Regions from separate parts of the Microbulbifer hydrolyticus genome, predicted to be linked through region 2. Evidence: predicted binding sites of a transcription regulator. Region 2 holds the regulator's gene; each other region holds the start of a gene.
What was found. Region 2 encodes LexA, which represses DNA repair genes until DNA is damaged. Its sites were predicted from a motif close to ACTGTNTNTANANACAGT; they were not measured.
Positions count from the first base shown of each region.

Region 1: recN (DNA repair protein RecN) is a predicted target of LexA. The motif match lies at 5,006-5,023, and genes of this name have one in related genera.
Region 3: uvrD (DNA helicase II) is a predicted target of LexA. The motif match lies at 4,292-4,309, and genes of this name have one in related genera.

Region 1 is NZ_CP047491.1:956,167-964,123, reverse strand. It holds gene ispB (octaprenyl diphosphate synthase) at 1-729, shown strand, start outside; gene dnaJ (molecular chaperone DnaJ) at 795-1,919, opposite strand; gene dnaK (molecular chaperone DnaK) at 2,070-4,004, opposite strand; gene grpE (nucleotide exchange factor GrpE) at 4,148-4,753, opposite strand; gene recN (DNA repair protein RecN) at 5,050-6,702, shown strand; gene GTQ55_RS04030 (1-acyl-sn-glycerol-3-phosphate acyltransferase) at 6,884-7,477, shown strand; gene fur (ferric iron uptake transcriptional regulator) at 7,550-7,957, opposite strand, start outside.
Region 2 is NZ_CP047491.1:1,936,673-1,944,629, forward strand. It holds gene topA (type I DNA topoisomerase) at 1-1,031, shown strand, start outside; gene GTQ55_RS08160 (DUF6586 family protein) at 1,040-1,585, shown strand; gene GTQ55_RS08165 (hypothetical protein) at 1,739-1,993, shown strand; gene lexA (transcriptional repressor LexA) at 2,130-2,738, opposite strand; gene GTQ55_RS08175 (LOG family protein) at 2,956-3,597, shown strand; gene GTQ55_RS08180 (DUF6763 family protein) at 3,654-3,986, opposite strand; gene GTQ55_RS08185 (TetR/AcrR family transcriptional regulator) at 4,260-4,916, shown strand; gene nagZ (beta-N-acetylhexosaminidase) at 5,006-6,019, shown strand; gene GTQ55_RS08195 (mechanosensitive ion channel family protein) at 6,109-7,227, shown strand; gene GTQ55_RS08200 (cold-shock protein) at 7,523-7,738, shown strand.
Region 3 is NZ_CP047491.1:55,181-63,137, forward strand. It holds gene GTQ55_RS00235 (DoxX family protein) at 1-38, shown strand, start outside; gene GTQ55_RS00240 (glutathione S-transferase family protein) at 66-1,037, shown strand; gene gstA (glutathione transferase GstA) at 1,074-1,673, shown strand; gene GTQ55_RS00250 (multidrug effflux MFS transporter) at 1,691-2,938, opposite strand; gene hexR (transcriptional regulator HexR) at 3,205-4,059, opposite strand; gene uvrD (DNA helicase II) at 4,341-6,569, shown strand; gene GTQ55_RS00265 (TRAP transporter substrate-binding protein) at 6,636-7,769, shown strand.

The DNA of each region.
Region 1 (7,957 bases), 980 kb from region 2:
CTGCTGCACGATGACGTGGTAGACACCTCGGACATGCGCCGCGGCCGCCTGACCGCCAACGCCCAGTGGGGCAACGCACCCGCGGTGCTGGTGGGTGACTTCCTCTACTCCCGCGCCTTCCAGATGATGGTAGCCCTCAAAGACATGGACATCATGTCCATTCTCTCGGACACCACCAATACCATCGCCGAGGGCGAGGTACAGCAGCTGGTGAATGCGGGCGACCCGGCCGTTACCGAAGCCAATTACCTGAACGTCATCCACAAGAAGACCGGCGCGCTGTTCGAGGCCGCCTGTGAGACCGCTGCCGTGCTGGCCGGCTGCAGCGCGGAAGAGCGCGAGTCCCTAAAGCTCTACGGACGCCACCTGGGCTCCGCCTTCCAGCTGGTGGACGACGCCCTGGATTACCGCGGCAATTCAGAAGAGCTGGGCAAGAACGTCGGCGACGACCTCGCCGAGGGCAAGCCCACCCTGCCGCTGATCTATGCCATGGCCAATGGTACAGAGGAGCAGGCGGCACTGGTGAAAGAGGCCATCGAACAGAAGAGCGCGGACAAGCTGGAGCAGATCGTCGCCGCCATCGAGGCCTGCGGAGCCCTGGACTACACCTTCGATCGCGCCCGCGCCGAGGTGGATCTGGCACTGGAAAAGCTGGAGTTCTTGCCAGAGGGAGCCCACAAAACCGCCCTGCAACAGCTGGCCAGCTTTGCGATAGAGAGAACGGTCTGACAAAAACTCAGCCCATAAAAAAACCCGGCTATTATGCCGGGTTTTTTATTGCGCTTTAGGCGCACTTACAGCTTCATATCACCAAAGAAGTTCTTCACCCCTTCAAACCAACCGGTCTGACGCGGGGAGTTTTTCTTCTCACTCAGGGTGCCGGCAAACTCCTCCAGCAGCTCTTTCTGCTTGCTGGACAGGCTGACCGGGGTTTCCACCACCACGCGACACAGCAGGTCGCCAGGGGCACCGCCGCGCACCGGGGTCACGCCTTTGCCGCGCAGGCGGAACAGCTTGCCGGTCTGGCTCTCGGCCGGGATCTTCAGCTTTACCTTCCCATCCAGGGTCGGCACTTCCATTTCACCGCCCAGAGCGGCGGTCACAAAGCTGATCGGCACCTCGCAGTAGAGGTTCTTGCCGTCGCGCTGGAACAGCTCGTGTTCGCGCACCATCACCTGCACATAGAGGTCGCCGGCCGGGCCGCCATCGGGTCCCGCCTCGCCTTCACCGGCAAGGCGGATGCGATCGCCGGTATCCACACCTGGCGGTACTTTTACCGACAGGGTCTTGGTTTCTTCCACACGTCCACGGCCGTGACAGCTGCCGCAGGGGTCGGTGATTACGCTGCCGCGTCCACGACAGTTGGGGCAAGTCTGCTGAACGGAGAAAAAGCCCTGCTGCATGCGCACCTGGCCGGCACCGCCACAGGTACCACAGGTCTGGGGCTGGGAGCCGGCCTTGGCACCAGAGCCATGGCAGGTGCCACAGTTGGCCAGGGTCGGCACCTTGATCTTGACCGTGGTGCCGCGCACCGCGTCTTCCAGGTCCAGGTCCAGGTCGTAGCGCAGGTCGGAACCGCGCTGCGGACCGCGACGACCACCGCCGCCGGCACCGCCAAAGATATCGCCAAATACATCACCGAAAATATCGGAGAAGCCACCGAAGCCACCGGCACCAGCACCACCCGCCTGACCGTCAACACCGGCATGGCCGAACTGGTCATAAGCGGCTTTCTTCTGCGGGTCGGACAGGACTTCATAGGCCTCATTGGCCTCTTTGAATTTGTTCTCCGCCTCTTTATCGTCGGGATTGCGGTCCGGGTGAAATTTCATCGCCACCCGGCGGTAAGCTTTTTTCAGCTCCTTTTCATCCGCGCCTTTGCTGACACCGAGGACTTCGTAGTAATCGCGTTTGGACATAGCTCTGTGTGTTCTTTTTAAACTGCTCTCTTTTTCAGGTGCGCCGTAAAACCGCGCAAGGCGCGAAGCCCCGAATCAGCTGATCGGACCTCCGCGCCCCTGAGCGAGTAAGCGCTGGGACACCGCCGGAGAGCCGGCGGCAGCCACAACTTACTTGTCTTCTTTCTTGTCGTCTTTGACTTCTTCGAACTCAGCGTCCACTGCGTCGTCACCGCCGGAAGACTGGGCCTGTTCAGCCTGCTCCGCGGCCGCTTCGCCGGCCTGAGCCTGCTCTGCGTACATCTTCTGGGCTACCGGGCCGGAGGCTTCGGTGAGCTTGGTGGTCGCGGCTTCCATGGCAGCCTTGTCGTTGCCTTTGACCGCTTCCTCAGCTTCTGAAAGCGCTGCGTCAATCGCGGCTTTCTCTTCCGCGGTCGCCTTGTCGCCAGCCTCTTCCAGAGTCTTCTTGGTGGCAGAGATCAGGCCGTCGAGGGTGTTGCGGGTGGTGACCAGCTCCTCGAACTGCTTGTCCGCTTCGGCGTTGGCCTCGGCGTCCTGCACCATTTTATCGATCTCTTCATCGGACAGGCCGGAGGAGGCCTTGATCACGATGGACTGCTCCTTGCCGGTGGCCTTGTCTTTGGCGTGCACGTGCAGGATGCCGTTGGCATCGATATCGAAGGTCACTTCGATCTGCGGCATGCCGCGCGGCGCCGGCGGGATATCGGCCAGGTCGAAACGACCCAGGGACTTGTTCTGCGCCGCCTGCTTGCGCTCACCCTGTACCACGTGAATGGTCACGGCAGTCTGGTTGTCGTCCGCGGTGGAGAACACCTGAGACTTCTTGGTCGGGATGGTGGTGTTCTTGTCGATCAGCGGAGTCGCCACGCCACCCATGGTCTCGATGCCCAGGGTCAGCGGGGTTACATCCAGCAGCAGTACGTCTTTTACGTCACCGCCCAGAACCGCGCCCTGGATCGCTGCACCAACGGCTACCGCTTCGTCCGGGTTCACGTCTTTGCGCGGCTCTTTGCCGAAGAATTCGGTCACTTTGGCCTGCACCAGCGGCATGCGGGTCTGACCGCCCACCAGAATTACTTCGTCGATGCTGGACGCGGACATGTCGGCATCGGCTAGAGCGGTTTTCACCGGCTCCAGAGAGCGGGCAACCAGCTCTTCTACCAGGCTTTCCAGCTTGGCGCGGGTCAGTTTAACGACCAGGTGCTTCGGACCAGTGGCGTCTGCAGTGATGTACGGCAGGTTCACTTCGGTCTGCTGGCTGGAAGACAGCTCGATCTTGGCTTTTTCCGCGGCTTCTTTCAGACGCTGCATGGCCAGGGGGTCGCCCTTCAGGTCGATGCCCTGCTCTTTCTTGAACTGTTCGGCCAGGTAGTCGATCAGGCGCAGGTCGAAGTCCTCACCACCGAGGAAGGTGTCACCGTTGGTAGACAGCACTTCAAACTGCTTCTCGCCATCGACGTCAGCAATTTCGATGATGGAGATATCGAAAGTACCACCACCGAGGTCGTAGACCGCGATGGTGCGGTCGCCGCCGGCTTTGTCCATGCCGTAGGCCAGCGCCGCTGCCGTCGGCTCGTTGATAATGCGCTTCACGTCCAGACCGGCGATACGGCCGGCGTCTTTGGTGGCCTGACGCTGGGAGTCGTTGAAGTAGGCCGGCACGGTGATTACCGCGGCGTCTACCTTCTCACCGAGGAAGTCTTCCGCGGTCTTCTTCATTTTCTTCAGCACTTCGGCAGAGATCTGCGGCGGCGCTTTCTTGTCGCCCTTCACTTCTACCCAGGCATCGCCGTTTTCGGCTTCAACGATGGAGTAAGGCACCATCTTGATGTCTTTCTGTACCACGTCGTCTTTGAACTTGCGGCCGATCAGGCGCTTGACGGCGTACAGGGTGTTGTTGGGGTTGGTCACGGACTGGCGCTTGGCGGACTGGCCTACCAGTACTTCGTTGTCTTCGGTGAAGGCGACGATGGAAGGCGTAGTGCGATCGCCCTCAGCGTTTTCAATTACACGCGCCTTGTCGCCGTCCAGTACCGCCACACAGCTGTTGGTGGTACCCAGGTCGATGCCGATGATTTTTCCCATTTCTGATTCCTCAATTTGCGGCGCGCGCCGGCGCGGGACACGTTGTCTGGCCTGGTGCTGCGCGTTTGAATTCGGTTGCCTGCTAATATTGGTGCCGCTGTTTCGTTTTCAAGGGGCGGCCGCCACAGGGATTTCAAATTGCCTTACGGCGCCTTGCTGACCACAACCATTGCCGGGCGCATCAGGCGCCCGTGCAGGCGGTAGCCTTTCTGGAATACATCCAGCACGGTGTTTGGCTCGACGTCGCCGTTGGGCACCTGCGTCATGGCCTGGTGCAGTTCCGGATCAAAGGGCTCGCCAGCCGGGTCGATGACCTCGACACTGTATTTGCCGAGCGTGTCGATAAAGGACTTGTGGGTCAGCTCGATCCCCTCCACAACCGCCTTTTGCGACTCATCTTCACTGTCGATGGTCGAGAGCGCACGCTCCAGGTTATCCACCACCGGAAGCAGGTCCTTGAGAAGCTTCTCCACACCGAACTTGTGGGCCTTTTCCACATCCTGCTGGGCGCGACGGCGGGCATTCTGCACCTCAGCCTGGGCACGCAGTACCATGTCTTTGTGGTCCGCCAGCTGCTGATGCAGGGAGGCAATCTCCTCCACCAGCGCATTTTCCTCGCCGGCTTCTATGCTGTCGGCGGCCAACTCTTCCGCCAGAGCCTCTTCCGCCGCGTGCTGCTCTTCCACGCTGGGCTGCTCCACTTCGGCCTGCTCGCCGATCTGATCTTCTTCGCTGCGCTCTTTGGCCACTGCTTTCTCCGTCTGTGTCCGTCGGTCTACTGCCAATAGGTCAAATGAGTAACTCTCGGTGCGGCGGAACCGAACCGGGGGTGAAGGGCTATATGGGGGCGGCCCCGGGCACTTCAAGTGATTCCGCTGCACGCGTCAGCAGGGGCCAGCCTGTCGCGGCGCACACCACAGGGTAATGTGGCGATATCAGGCTGGCGAGGGCCGATCGATGCACAATCAACGCCCGGGGTGATTGAAACGGCGGCGCCAAATACTGTATAAACAACCACTATTCGGATAGCCACGAAAATAATCTCATGTTGCTGCACCTGTCTATCAGTCAGTTCACCCTGGTCGACCAGCTGGAGCTGGAATTCGGCCCCGGTACCAGCACCCTCACCGGCGAAACCGGTGCGGGCAAGTCCATCACCCTGGATGCCCTCGGTCTCGCCCTCGGCGACCGCGGCAACGGTGAGCTGGTGCGTGCCGGCGCCAAACGCGCCGACATCCACGCCACCTTCGATATCAGCGATCACCAGGAGGCTCATGCCTGGCTGGAGGAGCAGGAGATGGATGCCGGGCGCGAGGTAATCCTGCGCCGCACCATCAGTGCCGACGGCCGCTCGCGAGCCTATATCAACGGCCAGCCGGTAACGCTGATGCAGCTGCGCACCCTCGGTGAGCAGCTGATCGACATCCACAGCCAGCACGAACACCAGTCACTGCTGAAAAAGGACACCCACCGCCGGCTGCTGGATGAATACGCCCACGCCGAGGCGCACAGCGCCGAAGTGCGCATTCACTACAAGAACTGGCAGGACCAGTACCGCCGCTACCGCAGGCTGGCAGACAGCGCCGAGGAAACCCAGGCTCGCCGTGACCTGCTGGAATACCAGCTGGAAGAACTGGAGCAACTGGACCTCAAGCCCAGCGAGCTGGAGGAGCTGGAAAGCGAGCAACGCCAACTGGCCAACGCCGGCGACATCCTTAACGGCAGCTATCAACTGGCCGCACTGCTGAATGGCGGTGAGGGCGATATTGCCGAGCAACTGCACCGCGCCCTGCAACTGGTCGGCGCCATGCCGGAACAGAGCCCGGCACTGGCGGAAGTGGCGCAGATGCTCGACAGCGCCCGCATCCAGATTGACGAAGCCGCGAGCACCCTGTCGCGGCATATCGACCGGTTCGAGATGGACCCGGAGCGCCTGGCAGAGGTCGAGGAGCGACTGTCCGCAATCTACTCCCTGGCCCGCAAACACCGGGTACAGCCGGACCAGCTGACGGAACTGCACCAGCAGTGGCAGCAGGAGCTGGAGGAAATCGGCGCACCAGATGCCCTCGACAAACTGGCGGACGAGTGCGCCCGGCTGGAGCAAGCATTCCGCAAAAGTGCCGCCAAGCTCAGCAAACTGCGTGCCGCGGCGGCAGCGAAACTCGCCGAGGCGGTCAACGGACAACTGGCGGACCTCGCCATGCCCCATGCGCGCGTGGAGCTGGCGCTGACCGAACTGGACAAGCCCTGTGCCACCGGCCTCGAGGAGGTGGAGATCCTGATCGCCACCAACCCGGGCCAGCCGGCCAGAGCCCTCGGCAAGATTGCCTCCGGTGGCGAACTGTCGCGGGTCAGCCTGGCGATCCAGGTCATCACTGCGCAGACATCCCGCACCCCCACACTGGTGTTCGACGAAGTGGATGTGGGGATCGGCGGCGCCACCGGCGATGTGGTGGGCAAGCTACTGCGCCAGCTTGGCGAGCGCGGCCAGGTCATCTGCGTTACCCATCTGGCGCAGGTGGCGGCCCGAGCCCACCGCCAGTATCTGGTGGAAAAGCATAGCGACGGCGAGGCGGCGTTCGTGGCCCTGCGGGAACTGAGGGACACCGAGCGCAGTACCGAGATAGCGCGCATGCTGGGTGGTGAAGCCACTACCCAATCCATCGCCCACGCGGAAGAAATGCTGAGCAGGGCCTGATCGGCCGGGGCCTGCAGTCCGCAAGAAATAAAACCACACAGTCCCAGATAATCGGCCCCGGCGACCTGCCAGGGCCGAAATTGACCGAAAGCGGCGTGAGATTCACCTTATACTGCCGCGCCCTCACGCAAGCCCCACCGGGGATCCAACTACACTGACGGGCAAAGAACTCGGTCGTACCATGCAGATAACCATTTTTAACACCCCCATCCTGACTCCCTGCCTGCGCCTGGTAGCACGCCTGCTTCTCAAGCTGCACGGGTGGAGAGTCGTCGCCGATGAGCGCGCACTGAAACTCAAGAAGTACGTGCTGCTCGCCGCCCCGCACACGTCCAACTGGGACGGCTACTTCTTTATCCTCGCGGCGCTCAAGCTCAAGGTGAACCCGCAATGGATGGGCAAGGACAAACTGTTCAAGTTCCCCCTGGGCGGCACCATGCGCTGGTTCGGAGGTATTGCGGTGGACCGCAGCAAGGCCAATAACCTGGTGGAAGCCACGGTGAACCAGTACAAATCGCGGGAAGAATTGGTGATTGCCGTTCCCCCCGAGGGCACTCGCGGCAAAACAGAGCGCTGGAAAACCGGCTTTTACCACATCGCCCGCGGTGCGGCGGTACCGGTGGTCTGCGGATTTGTCGATTTCGCCAAAAAAGAGGCCGGTCTGGGGCCGGTAATGGAGATGGGCGAAAATCTGGCCAAGGAACTGGCGCGGTTTGGCAGCTTCTACGCGGGCAAAGTGGGCAAATATCCCGACGATTACACCGCCCCGGTGTAATCGGGCCAGTACCCAGACGTAAAAAGGGGAGCTTTGCGCTCCCCTTTTTTCTGCCTGAAGGCTTCCCTGTCTTTAGCCTTCTTTCTTCTTCACATACAGCACCAGGCTATGGCCGGTGAGCTCGTAGCCGTGCTCTTCGGCAATCTGGTGCTGCAGCTCTTCGATCTTCTCGTTATGGAACTCGATGACCTTGCCGGTATCGGTGCACACCATGTGGTCGTGGTGGTCGCCGCGGTCGAGCTCGAATACCGAGTGGCCACCATCGAAGTTGTGGCGAATCACCAGGCCGGCACTCTCAAACTGGGTCAGTACCCGGTACACGGTGGCCAGGCCAACATCTTCCCCGGCGTCCAGAAGCAGTTTGTACACATCCTCTGCACTCAGATGCTGTTCGCTGGCACTCTCCAGCAGTTGCAGAATTTTCACTCGCGGCAGAGTGACTTTGAGGCCCGCTTTGCGCAGTTCCTGATTTTCGGTCGA
Region 2 (7,957 bases):
ATCGCGGCTGGAAAGACCTGCTCAACGATTTCTATTCCGACTTCAGCGCGCGCCTCGAAGCCGCGCAGGACAAGGAACACGGCATGCGCCGCAACGCACCGACCGATACCGATATCGAGTGCAGCCAGTGCGGTCGCCATATGCAGATTCGCACCGGTTCTACCGGGGTTTTCCTTGGCTGTTCCGGCTATGCACTGCCGCCCAAAGAGCGTTGCACCAACACCATGAACCTGGTGTCCGGTGAGGAAGCGGTTGACGCGGACAAGGACGAGGATGCGGAAACCCGGCAGCTGCGCGAAAAACGCCGTTGCGGCAAATGCGGTACCGCCATGGACAGCTACCTGGTGGACGAGCATCGCAAATTGCATATTTGCGGTAATAACCCGGATTGCCCCGGGTTTGAGGTGGAGAAGGGCACATTCAAGATCAAGGGTTATGACGGCCCGGTGATCGAGTGCGACAAATGCGGTGCGGACATGCAGTTGAAATCGGGCCGTTTCGGCAAGTATTTCGGTTGCACCAGCGAGACCTGTAAAAATACCCGCAAACTGTTGAAAAGTGGCCAGCCGGCACCGCCGAAAATGGACCCGGTTCCGATGCCCGAGCTTCCGTGCGAGAAGGTGGAAGATACCTACATTCTTCGCGATGGCGCCTCAGGACTGTTCCTCGCAGCGAGCCAGTTCCCGAAAAACCGGGAGACCCGTGCGCCGTTGATCAAGGAACTGTTGCCGCACAAAGACGAGATTGATCCGAAGTACAGCTTCCTGTTCTCGGCGCCTGTGGAAGACAATGAAGGCCGCGACACCGTGGTGCGCTTCAGCCGCAAGACCCAGGAACAGTACGTGCAGTCTGAGGAAGAGGGCAAGGCAACCGGTTGGAAAGCGTTCTATCGCGACGGCAAGTGGCAGGTAGAAGAGCCGGCGAAGAAGAAACCGGCAGTCAAGAAAAAAGCTGCTGCGAAGAAAAAAGCACCGGCGAAAAAGAAGGCCGCCGCGAAAAAGGCGCCCTCTAAAAAAGCGCCCGCCAAGTAGGTAGACCGGTGAGCAATCCATATACCTGCGCAGTGGCGTCGGCGCTGCGAAAAGCCCAGCTGATTCTGCACTCTCTGGCCTCGCCAGAGGGGGCAGGCAGTCAGCAGGCCCTGTACGAGAGCGCCCAGCACGAAGCAGCGCTGCTCCAGCTGTGGCGTGCCTATAAGGCGTTTCTCGCGGAGCAGGGGCAACAGCTGCAGTTGGGGTTTGGTCCGGGCGGCGAGCCGGAAACCGCACACGCGCTGGCGCAGCTGGTCTCCGCCAGAGGCAAATTCAGTGCTGAGGTGAACGAGCTGGTGAGCCTCGCCGAAAACCCGGATAGTTGGTTTCAGTCGATGGCGGCAGCCTGGCAGGCCCTGTGGCAACCGGCCACGGGTACCGCTCAGCAGCCCGCCGCTTCCGCGGTCGACGCGGCGGGGGGGCAAAGCCTCATCCCTCTACAGCAGCTCGATCGGCGCGCGCCAGAACCGCTTGGCCATGAAGCGCTGGAAAAGTGGCTTCGCGCTCTCAATGAGCTGGTGCAGCGTCAGCGTGCGCATGGTGAGGAGTGGTGAAGGTTGGCCGCTTCGGCCGGTGCGAACTCTGGGGCCCTATGGCGTCCATGGTCAGGGGCCGTGTCCGCTGATTAATCACTTCTCCCTGTGTTACACTGCCCCAAATTGTGCGGTGCCTGGCACGCGGTTCCTGGGAAGTTTGTGGAGAAATGAATGTCTTCTGAGACCTACGAAATCATCGAGTTGTCCAATGGTGATGTGGCGTTGCGACGCGCAGGTCACAAGGACGATCCGTTGGTGCGTATCCATTTTTCTGCCGAGAGTCTCGAGTTCCTGCGTGAGCACAAGGTGACCATAGCGCGCGCCATGCTGGAAGCGGGCATTGAGGCGGTACAGGAGATCAACGACCTGGAGCCGGAACCCTTTGAGGAGGAAGAAGTGGATATTACCGAGCACACGATCCACTAAACCCCGGCACCTGCTGAGTCGCAAGCGGCCGGCAGATCTCCATATTGGATGCATAAAAAAACAGGGCCCTGAGCCCTGTTTTTTTATGTCTTAAGCAATCGCAATAGCCATCTGACGATCGACTGCCCGTTTTTGTTTACACCGGGTTCTGGCGGATCACGCCAACCGCGAGGCCCTCGATTGCGAAGCTTCTGTCGCGCATATCCACTTCAATCACGTCAAACTCTTCATTCTCCGGCATCAGCTGTATGGTCGCCTGATTGCCCCGGCGTTTGAAGCGCTTGACCGTCACTTCATCTTCAATGCGTGCCACCACGATCTGCCCGTTGCGGATGTTATCGGTGCGTTGAACCGCGAGCAGGTCGCCATCGAGTATGCCGGCATCTTTCATGCTCATACCGTGAACCCGAAGCAGGTAGTCGGCGGGTGGGTGAAAAAACTCAGCGGGGATCTCACAGTATTCCTCGATGTTTTCTTCCGCCAGTATCGGGTTGCCGGCGGCCACGCGACCGACGATCGGAAGCCCGCTCTGGTAGTCCGGTATCCGGATGCCGCGTGACGCACCGGCGACCATTTCGATCGCACCTTTGCGCGCCAGCGCTTTCAAATGTTCTTCCGCCGCGTTGGGTGAGCGGAAGCCGAGCTGCTTTGCAATTTCCGCTCGGGTGGGCGGGTATCCGGTGTCGTCCAGGTAAGTTTTGATCAACTCGAGTACCTGGGCCTGGCGCGCAGTAAGGTTTGTCATGGGCTCGTTCCTGTTATGTCAGTGTTCCCGTATACCCGTATTCCCTGAGTCTGTGTTTTTATACAGGTGCTGTGATTATATACAGATTTGGCGGGTGCGCAATCTTAAGGGGCACGAGCCGATTACTGCTAGACTTGGGGAGACTTGTGGAATTTTATGTCTGCGGCGAAAGAGTGGCGGTCAGAACAAGCCGCGAATAGCGATAAGGAGAAGGCATATGCTGGATGCAAAAATGCCGGAAGCGTGGCGCGTGCTGCGTATTCAATCTGAGCTCGTAGATGGAATAGAGCGCCTGATTACCCTGAAGGGTGCGGTTACCGTTTTCGGAAGTGCGAGATTTCCCGAAGAAGCTGCTGAGTACCAGCAAGCGGTGCGCCTCGGCGAGCTCTTGGCGAGCGAGGGTGTGCCAGTCATGACCGGCGGCGGGCCGGGAATTATGGAAGCGAGCAATCGCGGTGCGTTTACCCAGTGTGGCGCATCGATCGGGCTGAATATAGAGCTGCCGTTCGAGCAAGTGCCCAACGCCTACCTGGATATCAATCTGAACTTCCGTTACTTTTTTGTACGCAAATTCATGTTCGTCAAACACGCCGTCGGGTTCATTGCCATGCCCGGCGGATACGGCACCATGGACGAACTGTTTGAAGCCTTGACTCTGGTACAGACCCAGAAAGTACGACACTTTCCGATTGTACTGGTGGGCAAGCGTTACTGGGCGGGGCTGGTAGACTGGATGGTAAACACCGTGCTTGAGCGAGGCTGTATCGATGCGGGCGATCTCGACCTGTTCACCCTGGTGGATACCGTAGAAGAGGCGGCGGAGATCATTATCGAACACATTCGAAATGGCGACGCCTGATCCGGTATCCGCTAGATTGCCGCTCACGTTCGGTATGAGCGTTTCATTGGTTCCCGTTAAAAACCTTCGTCGGTGCCGGGAAAAGACTCTCCTTCAAGCCTGTCGATCGCGCTTTGCGCCGGGGACAAAATGGGGCTCCGATAACCCCCATCTTCAGCGTCCTGCATTTCTTCTGCCAGTGTGCCGTAACCGGCGTTCGCATCTTCCGGTTCCGCGGCGCCAATGACCGGCATCCGCGGCCAGCTCTGGAAGTCGATCTCACCCAGTGTCCCGTCGAGATACTGAATCTCGATGGTGCGGCCGGGGTGGTCTACTGCGACCACCTCAAACAGGTCTCCGCTGTCAAAGTTTTCAAACCAGCTGCCAATCTCAGGAGCAATTCTTGCCATGATGCAGCCCTCCCGGGTTAATGAATTATGGCGCGCGTACGAGCCCTTGTTTTCAATCTAGTGTGCGATGCGGTGGCTTGGTAACTGACAGGTCGCGAAAGTCGCGCGGATTCGCTTTTGGTGTTGTTGCTGTGAAGGTGATCGGATTGTCAGAAGGCGTCTTGCGCGCGAAGCGAGGGGAATGTTCCAGCTATTGCGAGAGGGGGCGACTATGCTAGTCTCAGCACTTAAACAAACGTTTTAATTGTTGGTTTGAATTACTGTGAGCAGGGTATGAGTCAGCTGGATACCGTCAACCGTATACTGGATGCCGCCGAGGTGCTTTTTGCCGAGCGGGGGTTTACCGAGACTTCTCTGCGAACCATTACCAGTACAGCAGGCGTCAACCTGGCGGCAGTGAACTACCATTTCGGTTCGAAAAAGGAGCTGATACAGGCAGTATTCGAGCGCTTTCTAACGCCTTTTACGGAGAGTCTGGATCAGGAGCTGAGTCGTCGCCAGGCCCAGCTCGCAGAGTCTCCCGGGGAGCAATTGCAGGTGGATGACCTGTTGCAGAGCCTGTATCGCGTAGCGCTGGCCGGCCTGGCAAAAGAAGGCCGGGACCCAAAGCGTTTCATGGGGCTGTTGGGACTGGCTTATACCCAGTCACAAGGCCACTTGCGACGGTTTATTGTCTCTCGCTACGGTGCCAGTTACCGGCGCTTTGCCGGTGAGCTCGCCAATGCGCTGCCCCAGGTGGATCCTGTCACTTTCTATTGGCGCCTGTATTTCATGCTGGGTGCCACCATCTTTTCCCTGTCGAGCTTTGATGCGATCGAAGCTATCCTGAGGGAAGATTTCGGTGCCGAGAGTAGCCTGGAAGAGACCCTGGCCCGGCTGGCGCCAGCGGCCGCGGCGATGCTGACGGCTCCAGAGTCAAAGGACCCATAAACTCGGGGATGGCTGGGTGCGACGTCGAGCCTCCCATTTAGATGTTATTCCCTGTTGAACACCATTCACTGATAGCGGGAGCAGGAACCATGTCTGTGCAGATTGGTCCGGTAATGATTGATGTGGAGAGCACCGAGCTCACCGAGGAAGACCGCGAGCTACTGCGCCACCCGCAGGTAGGCGGGCTCATTTTCTTCGCGCGTAACTTCCGCGATCGCCCGCAACTCGAAGCGCTGGTCTCAGAAATCCGTGCCGTACGGCCCGAAATTCTGCTTGCCGTGGATCAGGAAGGGGGGCGTGTGCAGCGCTTCAAGGATTCCTTCACCCGTATCCCCTCCATGCAGGCGCTGAGCGCCCGGGCCGATTCGCAGCAGCTCAAAGATGTCGGGTGGCTGTTGGCCGCTGAGCTTCTGGCGGTGGGTGTGGACTTCAGTTTCGCCCCGGTACTGGATGCGGACGATGATTTCTGTCGTATCGTTGGTGATCGCAGTTTTGCCTGTGATCCGCTGAAGCTTGCGGCGAAAGCGCGGCCGTTTATGGCGGGTATGCACGAGGCCGGAATGGCCACCACTGGCAAGCATTTTCCCGGGCATGGGCAGGTGCTGGAAGACAGTCACGAAGAATTGCCAGTAGACCAACGCGAACTGGAAGATGTGCTCGCGTCAGACGGCAAGCCGTTTGAAGAATGCATCGCCGCAGGAGAGCTGGAGGCGGTCATGCCAGCCCATATACGATTCGCGAAGGTAGATGAAAACCCGGTCGGTTTTTCCCGCTTCTGGCTGCAGGAAATCCTGCGCAAGCGCCTGGGGTTTGATGGGGTGATATTCAGTGATGACCTCACCATGGAGGGCGCCGGTGCCGCGGGCGGCTATGCGGCACGTATCCGCGCGGCCATGCAGGCCGGTTGTGATATGGGCGTTGTATGTAATAACCGCCAGGGCGCACTGGAAGTCCTGAAGGCACTTGAAGGTTACGTCCCGGACCCACACTCAAGCAAACGACTGGAGCGTATGCGGGGGCGGCCCGCGATCGATAGCTGGGCAGCGTTAGAGACCACGCCCCGTTGGCTGGAGACAAGGCGTTGGCTGGAATCCTGGATGTAAATACGCACAATGGGCGGCCTTGGTGAAAGAGCCGCTTGCGGCAGACTCGCAGATACCGAATAAACCTAAAGCAGCATATGGAGTGATTTGTGGAGCAGGCTAAAGCGTTTTTGCGCTCCCTGGTGGGGGAAGACCGTTTCTGGATTGCCGAAGTCTTTTTGATCGTACTGGCAACCGCTTTTGCGGCCTGGATGCTCGCGCTCTTTGTGGCGCGCCTGCAGGCGAGGGCGGAGCGCACCGTCAACCCGTGGGACGATGCGCTCTGTGGATCGATCAACCCCCCGGGGTCCATTTTGGTATGGCTGGTGGGCCTTTCCCTGGCAGCCTCCCGTGCGGGGAAAGCGACTGGCGCTGAGGTCTTTTCCTATGCGGTGACCGTTCGTGAGATCGGTTTTATTGTACTGATCACCTGGTTTGCGCTGCGCTTTGCAAAAGCAGTGGAGCGCAACCTGGCGGATCCCCGCTATATGGGCAAGCCGATGGATGCCACCACGGTGCGTGCCATCGGCAAGCTGATCAGAGCCTCAATAATCATTACTGCCGCCATGGTGATCATGCAGCACTTTGGTTATAGCATCAGCGGTGTACTGGCATTCGGCGGTATCGGCGGTCTGGCGATCGGCTTTGCGGCCAAGGATCTGTTGGCCAATTTCTTCGGTGGGTTGATGGTTTACCTGGATCGGCCGTTCAAGGTCGGGGATTGGGTGCGGTCTCCGGACAAGGAAATTGAGGGCACTGTAGAGGATATTGGCTGGCGCCTTACCCGTATCCGCACATTTGATAAGCGCCCCCTGTACATACCCAATGGGATTTTCACCCAGATCTCGGTTGAAAACCCCTCGCGGATGCTGAATCGCCGCATCTATGAAACCATCGGTATCCGTTATGAAGACGCACCGCTGATGGAACCCATCGTAAAAGACGTAAAGGCGATGCTGCAGCAGCACCCGGAAATCGACACCAACCAGACGCTGATTGTGAACTTCAACTCCTTCGCACCGTCATCGCTGGATTTCTTTATCTACACCTTCACCAAAACCACGGAATGGGTGCGTTACCACGAGATCAAACAGGATGTGTTGCTGAAGATTCTCAAGATCATTGAGCAGCACGGTGCTTCCTGTGCCTTCCCCACCTCTACGCTGCATATCGCGGATCTGCCAGAGCTGGCAATTGCCAGTGGCCGCGAAAGGTCAATTGGTGCTTGAATGGCAGTTAAGTGACATTTTGCTAAACCGCATGAAATGTCAAAAACTGTGGTGATATTGGCACTGTTTTGGTGATTTGTTGCGCATTGTTTATGGGATGTAAGATTAATTTCACGCGGAAACCTAGACAGTGGCGCTGTTTTATCTAAGAATCAGTAACGGCCTGTTCGGATGCCCGAGCAGGTACTTCGAGACTGTGGACCTCCCCGCAAAGAGGGCGATGGCCACGGCAATTGGGGTAGGCGCATTGCCCGCAACCGGGGCGAGCGCAATAACAATAAATGAGGTTGGCTTAATGAGTGATCGCGTTACGGGTACCGTGAAGTGGTTTAACAACGCCCGGGGGTATGGCTTTATCACCTGCGCTGAGGGTTCCGAGGATATCTTCGTTCACTACCGCAGCATTCGCGGTGAAGGCTACAAAACCCTCAACGAGGGCCAGGCCGTGGAGTTTGAAATGCAGCAGGGCGACAAGGGCCTGCTCGCGGAAGATGTAGTGCCCTGCGAATAACTCGCGAATAGACGCACGCTCAAATCTGCTTTTATCGTGGCTGCCGCAAGGTTGCCACTACCCAGAAGCATCCAGGGTTGGTAACAGCCTATGAGCTGTCTGTGTGCAGCATTTGTACATCGCGCATGCATTTAAACCGATGGCAACTTCTTCGTCGGAATTTTTACGGCGATAGCGATTGAGTGCTGTCAGTTAATAAAAAAGCCCATATTGCCGCGG
Region 3 (7,957 bases), 1.9 Mb from region 2:
GCTTCGACTACGCCATGGCGCGGGTCAAAAAACGCTGACGCTCACGCAAGCAAGGAGAATTACGAATGGGATTGCTGGTTAACGGCGAGTGGAAAGACCGCTGGTACGATACTGACAAAAGCGGCGGTGAATTCGAGCGCGAGGCGGCACAGTTGCGCAACTGGATCACCGCTGACGGCAGTGCCGGCCCCAGTGGTGAGGGTGGCTTTGCCGCGGAGCAGGACCGCTATCACCTCTACGTCTCCCTCGCCTGCCCCTGGGCACACCGCACATTGATCTTCCGCAAGCTCAAGGGTCTCGAGGACCTGATCACGGTGTCGGTGGTCAGCCCGTACATGATGGAAAACGGCTGGACCTTCAATCAAGACGAGGGCAGCAGTGGTGATGCGCTCCATGGCAGCGAATTCATGCATCAGATCTACACCCGCCACCGCAGGGACTACTCCGGGCGGGTAACCGTGCCGGTGCTGTGGGATAAGCAGCGCGAGTGCATCGTCAGCAACGAGTCAGCGGAGATCATCCGCATGTTCAACTCGGCGTTCAACGAACTGACCGGTGACGATCAGGATTTTTATCCACAGGATTTGCGCGGGGATATCGATGCCAGCAACCAGCTGGTCTACGAAAATGTGAACAACGGTGTGTATCGCGCGGGATTTGCCACCAGCAAGGATGCCTATGAGGCCGCCTACCACCGGTTGTTCGAGGTCCTCGAGCAGCTGGAGCACAGGTTGGGCGACAACCGTTATCTCACCGGTGAGCGTATTACTGAGGCCGACTGGCGGTTGTTCACTACACTCATCCGGTTCGACGCCGTGTATCACGGCCACTTCAAGTGCAACAAGCAGCGGCTGGCGGATTACCCCAACCTGTGGGGTTATGTGCGCGAGCTGTATCAGTGGCCGGGTGTGGCCGAGACCGTGGATTTTCATCATATCAAGACCCACTACTACGCCAGCCATCGCAATATCAATCCCACGGGCATAGTGCCGGTGGGACCGGAGCTGGACTATAGCGCGCCTCACGGCCGCGGATGATCGAGCCGGATACCCGGCTCAGGCAAGGAGATACCCATGAAGCTGTTTTATGCCCCCGGTGCCTGTTCCCTGTCCCCGCATATTGTTGCCTGCGAGGCCGGCATTGAGCTGGAGTTGTGCAAGGTCAACCTGAAGGACAAGAAGACCGAAAGCGGCGGCGATTACACCGAAATCAACCCGAAGGGCTATGTGCCGGCACTGCAGCTGGAAGGCGGGGAGTTGCTGACCGAGGGGCCCGCCATTATCCAGTTCCTGGCGGAGCAGAAGCCCGAGAAAAACCTGGCGCCGGAATACGGCTCGCTGGCTCACTACCGGGTGCTGGAGTGGCTGAATTACATTTCCACCGAGGTACACAAGGCGTTCGTGCCGCTGTTCTGGGACGGCCGCGATGAAGAAAAGGCCGACGCCAGGGAAAAGCTTGCCGAGCGCTTCCAGTACGTGGAGGACAATCTCAACAGTGACTACCTGATGGGCGATGACTTCTGTATCGCCGATGCCTACCTGTTCACGGTGTACAGCTGGTGCGACAAGGTGGGCGTGGATACCGGCAGCTGGCCCAAACTCAAGGCGTTTGCCGAGCGCATGTCCCAACGCGAGGGGGTGCAGAAGGCAATGAAGGACGAAGGCCTGATCTGAGCGCGGGGCCTGTCGCCTTATTTGACCCTTTCCTCGATACCGATCGGCTGCCGCGCCCTGGCTACAAACAGCACCAGGCACAGCGCGGCGGCCGAGCAGCACAGCATGCCCACTGCAATCGGCACCAGGGTGCCGGTATGCACCGCATTCACCGCGCCGCCGAGCACCCCGCCGAAAATAAACAACGACGCCCCAAACAGCGCATTCGCAGTACCGCTGATATTGGGAAAAAACTCCAGATAGCAGGCCGCCGAGTTGGGGGTGATGATGCCGATGGCACCCATCGCCATCACCAGCGGAATCATCCACGCGAGCAGCGGCTGCTGGTCGCCGAAGTAGAGCGTGCTTGTCAGTAACAAAGCACAGGACACCACTTGCAGGCCGACGCCCGCCACCAGGATCTGTCGCGGTTCGAACACCTTCAGCAGGCGAATATTCAGCTGCACCAGAACCACCAGCCCCAGCACACAGCTACCGAACAGAATCGGGAAGTTGTGCGAGCTGACACCGAAATGCTCCATGAACACGAACGGCGCCGTGGTGATGTAGATAAACATGCAGCCGCTCACGAACGCCTGCCCGAACAGGAAGCCCAGCGCCCTCCGGCAGCGGAAGATCTGTGCGTAGCCGCCAATCATGCTGCGGCGGGACTGGCGCTGGCGCCGTGCACGGCGAAACCGGGAAACGGTCTCCGGCAGAATACCGCGCACCAGTACCATCATCAGCACGCCGTACACCAGCAGGAAGATAAAGATCGCGTGCCAGTCGCCGAAGGTCAGCAGGGTCGAGCCGATCACCGGTGCCACCATCGGCGCGATCAGCATCATGGTGGCGATCATCGACATGATCCGTGCCGCCTCGCGGCCGTGGTACAGGTCGCGCACGATGGCCCCGCAGATCACCGTGGCAAAGCCGCCACCCACAGCCTGGAAGAATCGCAGTGCCACCAGCAGCTCTACGTTATTGACGAGCAGGATCAGGGCGGTGCTGAGGATGAAGATACTGAGGCCGATGGTGCCGACGAGGATTCGACCCCAGCGATCCGATAGCGGGCCACCGAAGATCTGCCCTACCGCAAAGCCGAGCAGGTAGCTGGACACCGAGTGCTGCACCTGTGCCACGTCGACACCGAGCGCCGCAGCCATGGCCGGAATGGCCGGCAGGTAGGTATCAATGGCAAAGGGTGTCAGCGCTACCAGCGCAGCGAGACAGGGAGCGAGCCAGCGCGGCGGCTTGCCGTTGGCGTCGAAGAAGTTCGGGGGCATATCAGCTCGAATACAGCGGTCAGGACTGGAAAAAATCCGGTGTCGGCCCGTTACAGCATCGCCATTCACCGGTGGGCCGCGGCATGGTAACGGGCCAAGTCGGTAGTTTCCATGAAAGCGGAGATAAAAGCGGTCAGTGGCCTATCGGGCGGGGGCTAATAGACGCCCGTGACCGATCACAGGCTTGGCCAGCGGGAGGGCGATACCCTGTATTTCAGGGACGCTACCGTCCTCCGGCCCCTTCTGCGGTGCGTTTAGGCTCCGGTTTAATGCTTCTCTTCGCGCAGGTTGTACAGGCCCTTCTTCAGCTTGAGCAGGTGTTCCTGCAGCTGGGGCCCCTTGCGCTGGGCGACGCCGATGGCGAGCACATCAATCACCACCAGGTGGGCGATACGGGAAGAAAGCGGGGTGTAGAGTTCGATGTCTTCTTCCACGTCCACTTCCAGGGGGATGCTGGCCTGGCGGGTCATGGGAGAACCGCTGGGGCCGAGGCCGATCACGGTGGCACCCTGCTGTTTGGCCATTTCCATGGAGCGCAGCAGCGATGAGGTGCGGCCGCTCTGGGAGATGGCGACCACCACATCCCCGGGCTGCATGCTCATGGCGGACATGCTCTGCATATGGTGGTCCGAGTGGGCCGCGGTGGCCATCTGCAGGCGAAAGAACTTGTGCTGGGCGTCGGCGGCGACGGCGCCGGAGGCACCGAAGCCGAAGAATTCCACCCGCTTGGATGCCGCGATGGCGGCCACGGCGGCCTCCAGCGCGCGTCCGTCGATCTTGTCGCGCACGTTGAGCAGGGTATCGACGGTAGAGTCGAAGACCTTGCGCTTGTACTCGGCGATGGTGTCGGTTTCGGTGACTGCGATCTGGCCGAAGCTGGGGCTGGAGGCCAGCTGCTGCGCGAGGTTGAGCTTGAATTCCTGGAAGCCGGAGCAGCCCACGGCGCGACAGAAACGCACCACGGTAGGCTCGCTCACCTGGGCTTCGGTGGCGAGATCCACGATCCGCATATGAATGATTTCGCCGGGGTTGGCGAGGATATATTCGGCGACCTTGCGCTCCGATTTTCGCATGGCACTCAGCTGCTCGCTGATCCGCTGCGTGACTTCCGCTGGCTTCACGACACTACCTTCTATGGTTCAAGTTGTGCAGTTTAGCGGCATGGCGGGGTGCTGGCGAGCCTTGGGTTATTTTCGGGACCTTGGCAGTGGCGGCACCGGTGGGCCTATGCGGGACACGCCGTGGACCCATCCATGGGGGCTCGGCTGCGGCCGTCCTGGCCGCAGACGGTCCCGCAAAGCTCTACCCGGTAGCAGGCCCGCCACAGGACGTGGATTGGACGGACCACAAAACCCTGTTTATATACCCAGTTATCCCAAAACCCCTGATACAATCCGCCCCCATGGACGTATCTGAACTCTTAGACCCCCTCAACGACCCCCAACGCGAGGCTGTGGCCGCGCCGCCGGGCAATCAACTGGTTCTCGCCGGTGCCGGCTCGGGCAAGACCCGCGTGCTGGTGCATCGCATCGCCTGGCTGATGCAGGTAGAGGGGGCGTCGCCCTACTCCATCATGGCAGTGACCTTTACCAACAAGGCCGCGCGCGAGATGCGCGGGCGCATTGAGGAGCTGCTGGGGGTAAATACCTTTGGCATGTGGGTGGGCACCTTCCACGGTCTCGCCCACCGCCTGCTGCGCGCCCACTGGCAGGAAGCGAAGCTGCCGCAGAATTTCCAGATCCTCGACAGCGACGATCAGCTGCGCCTGATCAAGCGGGTGCAGAACGGGCTGGGGCTCGACGAGAAGAAGTGGTCCCCGCGGGAGACCCAGTGGTGGATCGGTGCGCAGAAGGATGAGGGCATCCGCCCGCAGTATATCCAGCTAACTGGCGATCCCTGGCTGCAGACCATGGTGCGTATTTACAGCGCCTATGAAGAAGCCTGCCAGCGCGCCGGCGTGGTGGATTTTGGTGAGCTGCTGTTGCGCGCGCACGAGCTGCTGCTGAACAACGACAGCATTCTCGCCCACTACCGCCGCCGCTTTCCGTACATCCTGGTGGACGAGTTCCAGGACACCAACACCATTCAATATGCCTGGCTGCGCCTGCTGGCCGGGGATCAGTGCTGCATCACCGCAGTGGGCGACGACGACCAGTCGATCTATGGCTGGCGCGGTGCCAAGATCGAGAATATCCAGCACTTCGAGGCGGACCTGAAAGATGTGCAGACGGTGCGCCTGGAGCAGAACTACCGTTCCACCAGCACCATCCTGAACGCGGCCAACGCGGTGATCGCGCACAATTCCGGCCGCCTCGGCAAGGAGCTGTGGACCGAGGGCGACAAGGGCGAGCCCATCGCGCTTTACTCCGCGTACAACGAGCAGGACGAAGCGCGCTTTATCGTCGAGCGCATCAAGGACTGGGTGCGCGACGGCAACCGCCGCGACAGCATTGCCATCCTGTACCGCTCCAACGCCCAGTCGCGGGTGCTGGAAGAAGGGCTGCTGCGGGAGCAGGTGCCCTACCGCATCTACGGCGGCCAGCGCTTCTACGAGCGCATGGAGATCAAGAATGCGCTGTCCTACATGCGTCTGATTACCAACCGCCACGATGACACCTCCTTCGAGCGGGTGGTGAACACCCCGACCCGCGGCATCGGTGCGCGCACTGTGGAGCTGGTGCGGGAATTCGCCCGCGAGCACGGCAGCTCCATGTGGGACGCCGCGGCGAAAATGCTGCAGCAGAAAGTCCTCGCGGCCCGCGCCGGCAACGCGCTGGCGAACTTCCTCAGCCTGATCGACGCACTGGACGAAGAGAGCACCGACAAGAGCCTCGATCACATCGCCGAGATGGCCATCGAGCAGACCGGCCTGATCGACTTTCACGGCAAGGAAAAGGGCGAGAAGGGCCAGACCCGGGTGGAAAACCTGCAGGAACTGGTCAGTGCCTGTCGCGCCTTCGACGGCATACCCACGGTCGATGCCGATGGCGAGGCGGTGGACGAGGAAGAAATTCCACTGATTAACCAGTTCCTCGACAGCGCCGCGCTGGACGCCGGCGAGGGCCAGGCGGACGAGTTTGAAGATGCGGTGCAGCTGATGACGCTGCACTCGGCCAAGGGCCTCGAGTTCCCGCTGGTATTTATGGCCGGTGTGGAGGAAAACCTCTTCCCGCACAAGATGTCGGCCCAGGAGCCCGGGCGCATGGAGGAGGAGCGGCGCCTGTGTTACGTGGGTATCACCCGCGCGATGCAGAAGCTGTATATCACCTACGCCGAAAGCCGCCGCCTGTTCGGCAGCGAAACCTACAACAAGCCGTCGCGCTTCGTGAGTGAAATCCCGGTGGAATATATCCACGAGGTACGGCTCAAGAGCGAGATCTCCAAACCCCTGTTCCAGCCGAACTATGGCAAGTTCGGTGGTGGCGCCGGCCAGTTTTCCGACCCGGCCCCCGAGTTCGACGACGACGTGCCACCCCTGGCGCTCGGAGGCCGTGTGGATCACGCCAAATTCGGCGAGGGCACGGTGGTCCAGTTCGAAGGCTCTGGCCCGCGCGCGCGAGTGCAGGTCAACTTCGACGACGCCGGCAGCAAATGGCTGGTAGTATCCATGGCCAAGTTGCAGCCGCTATAAACGTCGACACTGCCATCCCGGCATGCGCCAGGGTGGCGAAATAAAACAATAAAAACTCAAACGGACATGAAAAAAATAAACTGGTATCCCCCTGTCATTCTTGGCTTGCTCGCCCTGCTGGTCGTTACCTTCGGCGCGCTGGTGGTGTCCCGCTCGGACCAGGAGCAGACGGTTACATCGATCGAAAACACTGGCCAGCAGACCTTTGAGTGGAAGCTGGTCACCACCTGGCCGAAAAATTTCCCCGGCCTTGGCAGTGCGCCCGAGCGCTTTGCCAAAAATGTGTCAGAGATGTCCAACGGCCGCCTGAAGATCAAGGTCTACGGTGCCGGAGAGCTGGTGCCGGCCATGGGCGTGTTCGGGGCGGTATCTGATGGCGCTGCACAAGTAGGCCACGGTGCGGCCTATTACTGGAAGGGCAAGGTGCCCGCCGCGCAGTTTTTTACCGCGGTACCGTTTGGATTAAACGCCCAGGAGATGAATGGCTGGCTGCACTATGGCGGCGGCCTGGAACTGTGGGAAGAAATCTATGCGCCGTTTGACCTGATTCCCATGGCCGGCGGCTCCACCGGCGTACAGATGGCGGGCTGGTTCAACAAGGAAATCAACACCGTCGACGACCTCAAGGGGCTCAAGATGCGCATCCCGGGCCTCGGAGGCGAGGTGCTGAACCGCGCCGGTGGTACCGCGGTCACCATCCCCGGTGGCGAACTCTACACCGCCCTGCAGACCGGTGTGATCGACGCTACCGAATGGGTGGGCCCTTACAACGACCTCGCCTTCGGTTTCCACCAGATCGCCAAATACTACTACTACCCGGGCTGGCACGAGCCGGGTTCGATCCTCGAAATCATCATCAACAAAACCGCCTTCGAAAAGCTGCCAAAAGATCTCCAGGCCATCGTGCGCACCGCCGCCCGCGATGCCAACCAGGACATGCTCGATGAATATACCGCGCGCAACAACCGCGCACTGAAAGAGCTGGTGGAAGAGCACGGGGTAGAGCTGCGCCGACTGCCGGACGAGGTCATCGCCCACCTGAAAACGATCAATCAAAACATCATGGAAAAAACCGCGGCGGAGGATCCGCAGTTTCATCGTGTGTACGAGGCGTTCAAGGAATTTGAATCCCAGGTAATTCCCTACCATCGGATCAGTGAAGAGGCGTATTACCAGACGCGCGATGTCGCGCCAGAGTAATCGTTACGAACTTCTTATTCCTTTTAAATTTCTGTGTCGACGTTAAGCCGTTCATGCTTTGCGTCGATGCCCTCCTCTCTTTGGCTTCATCCCCTTTAGCGCCCCGCGAGCTGCCTTCTTATCTGGCACATCTGTACTCAATTTGGAAATTGAGTCTGACACTATTTTATATTTTTGACATTGCCCAG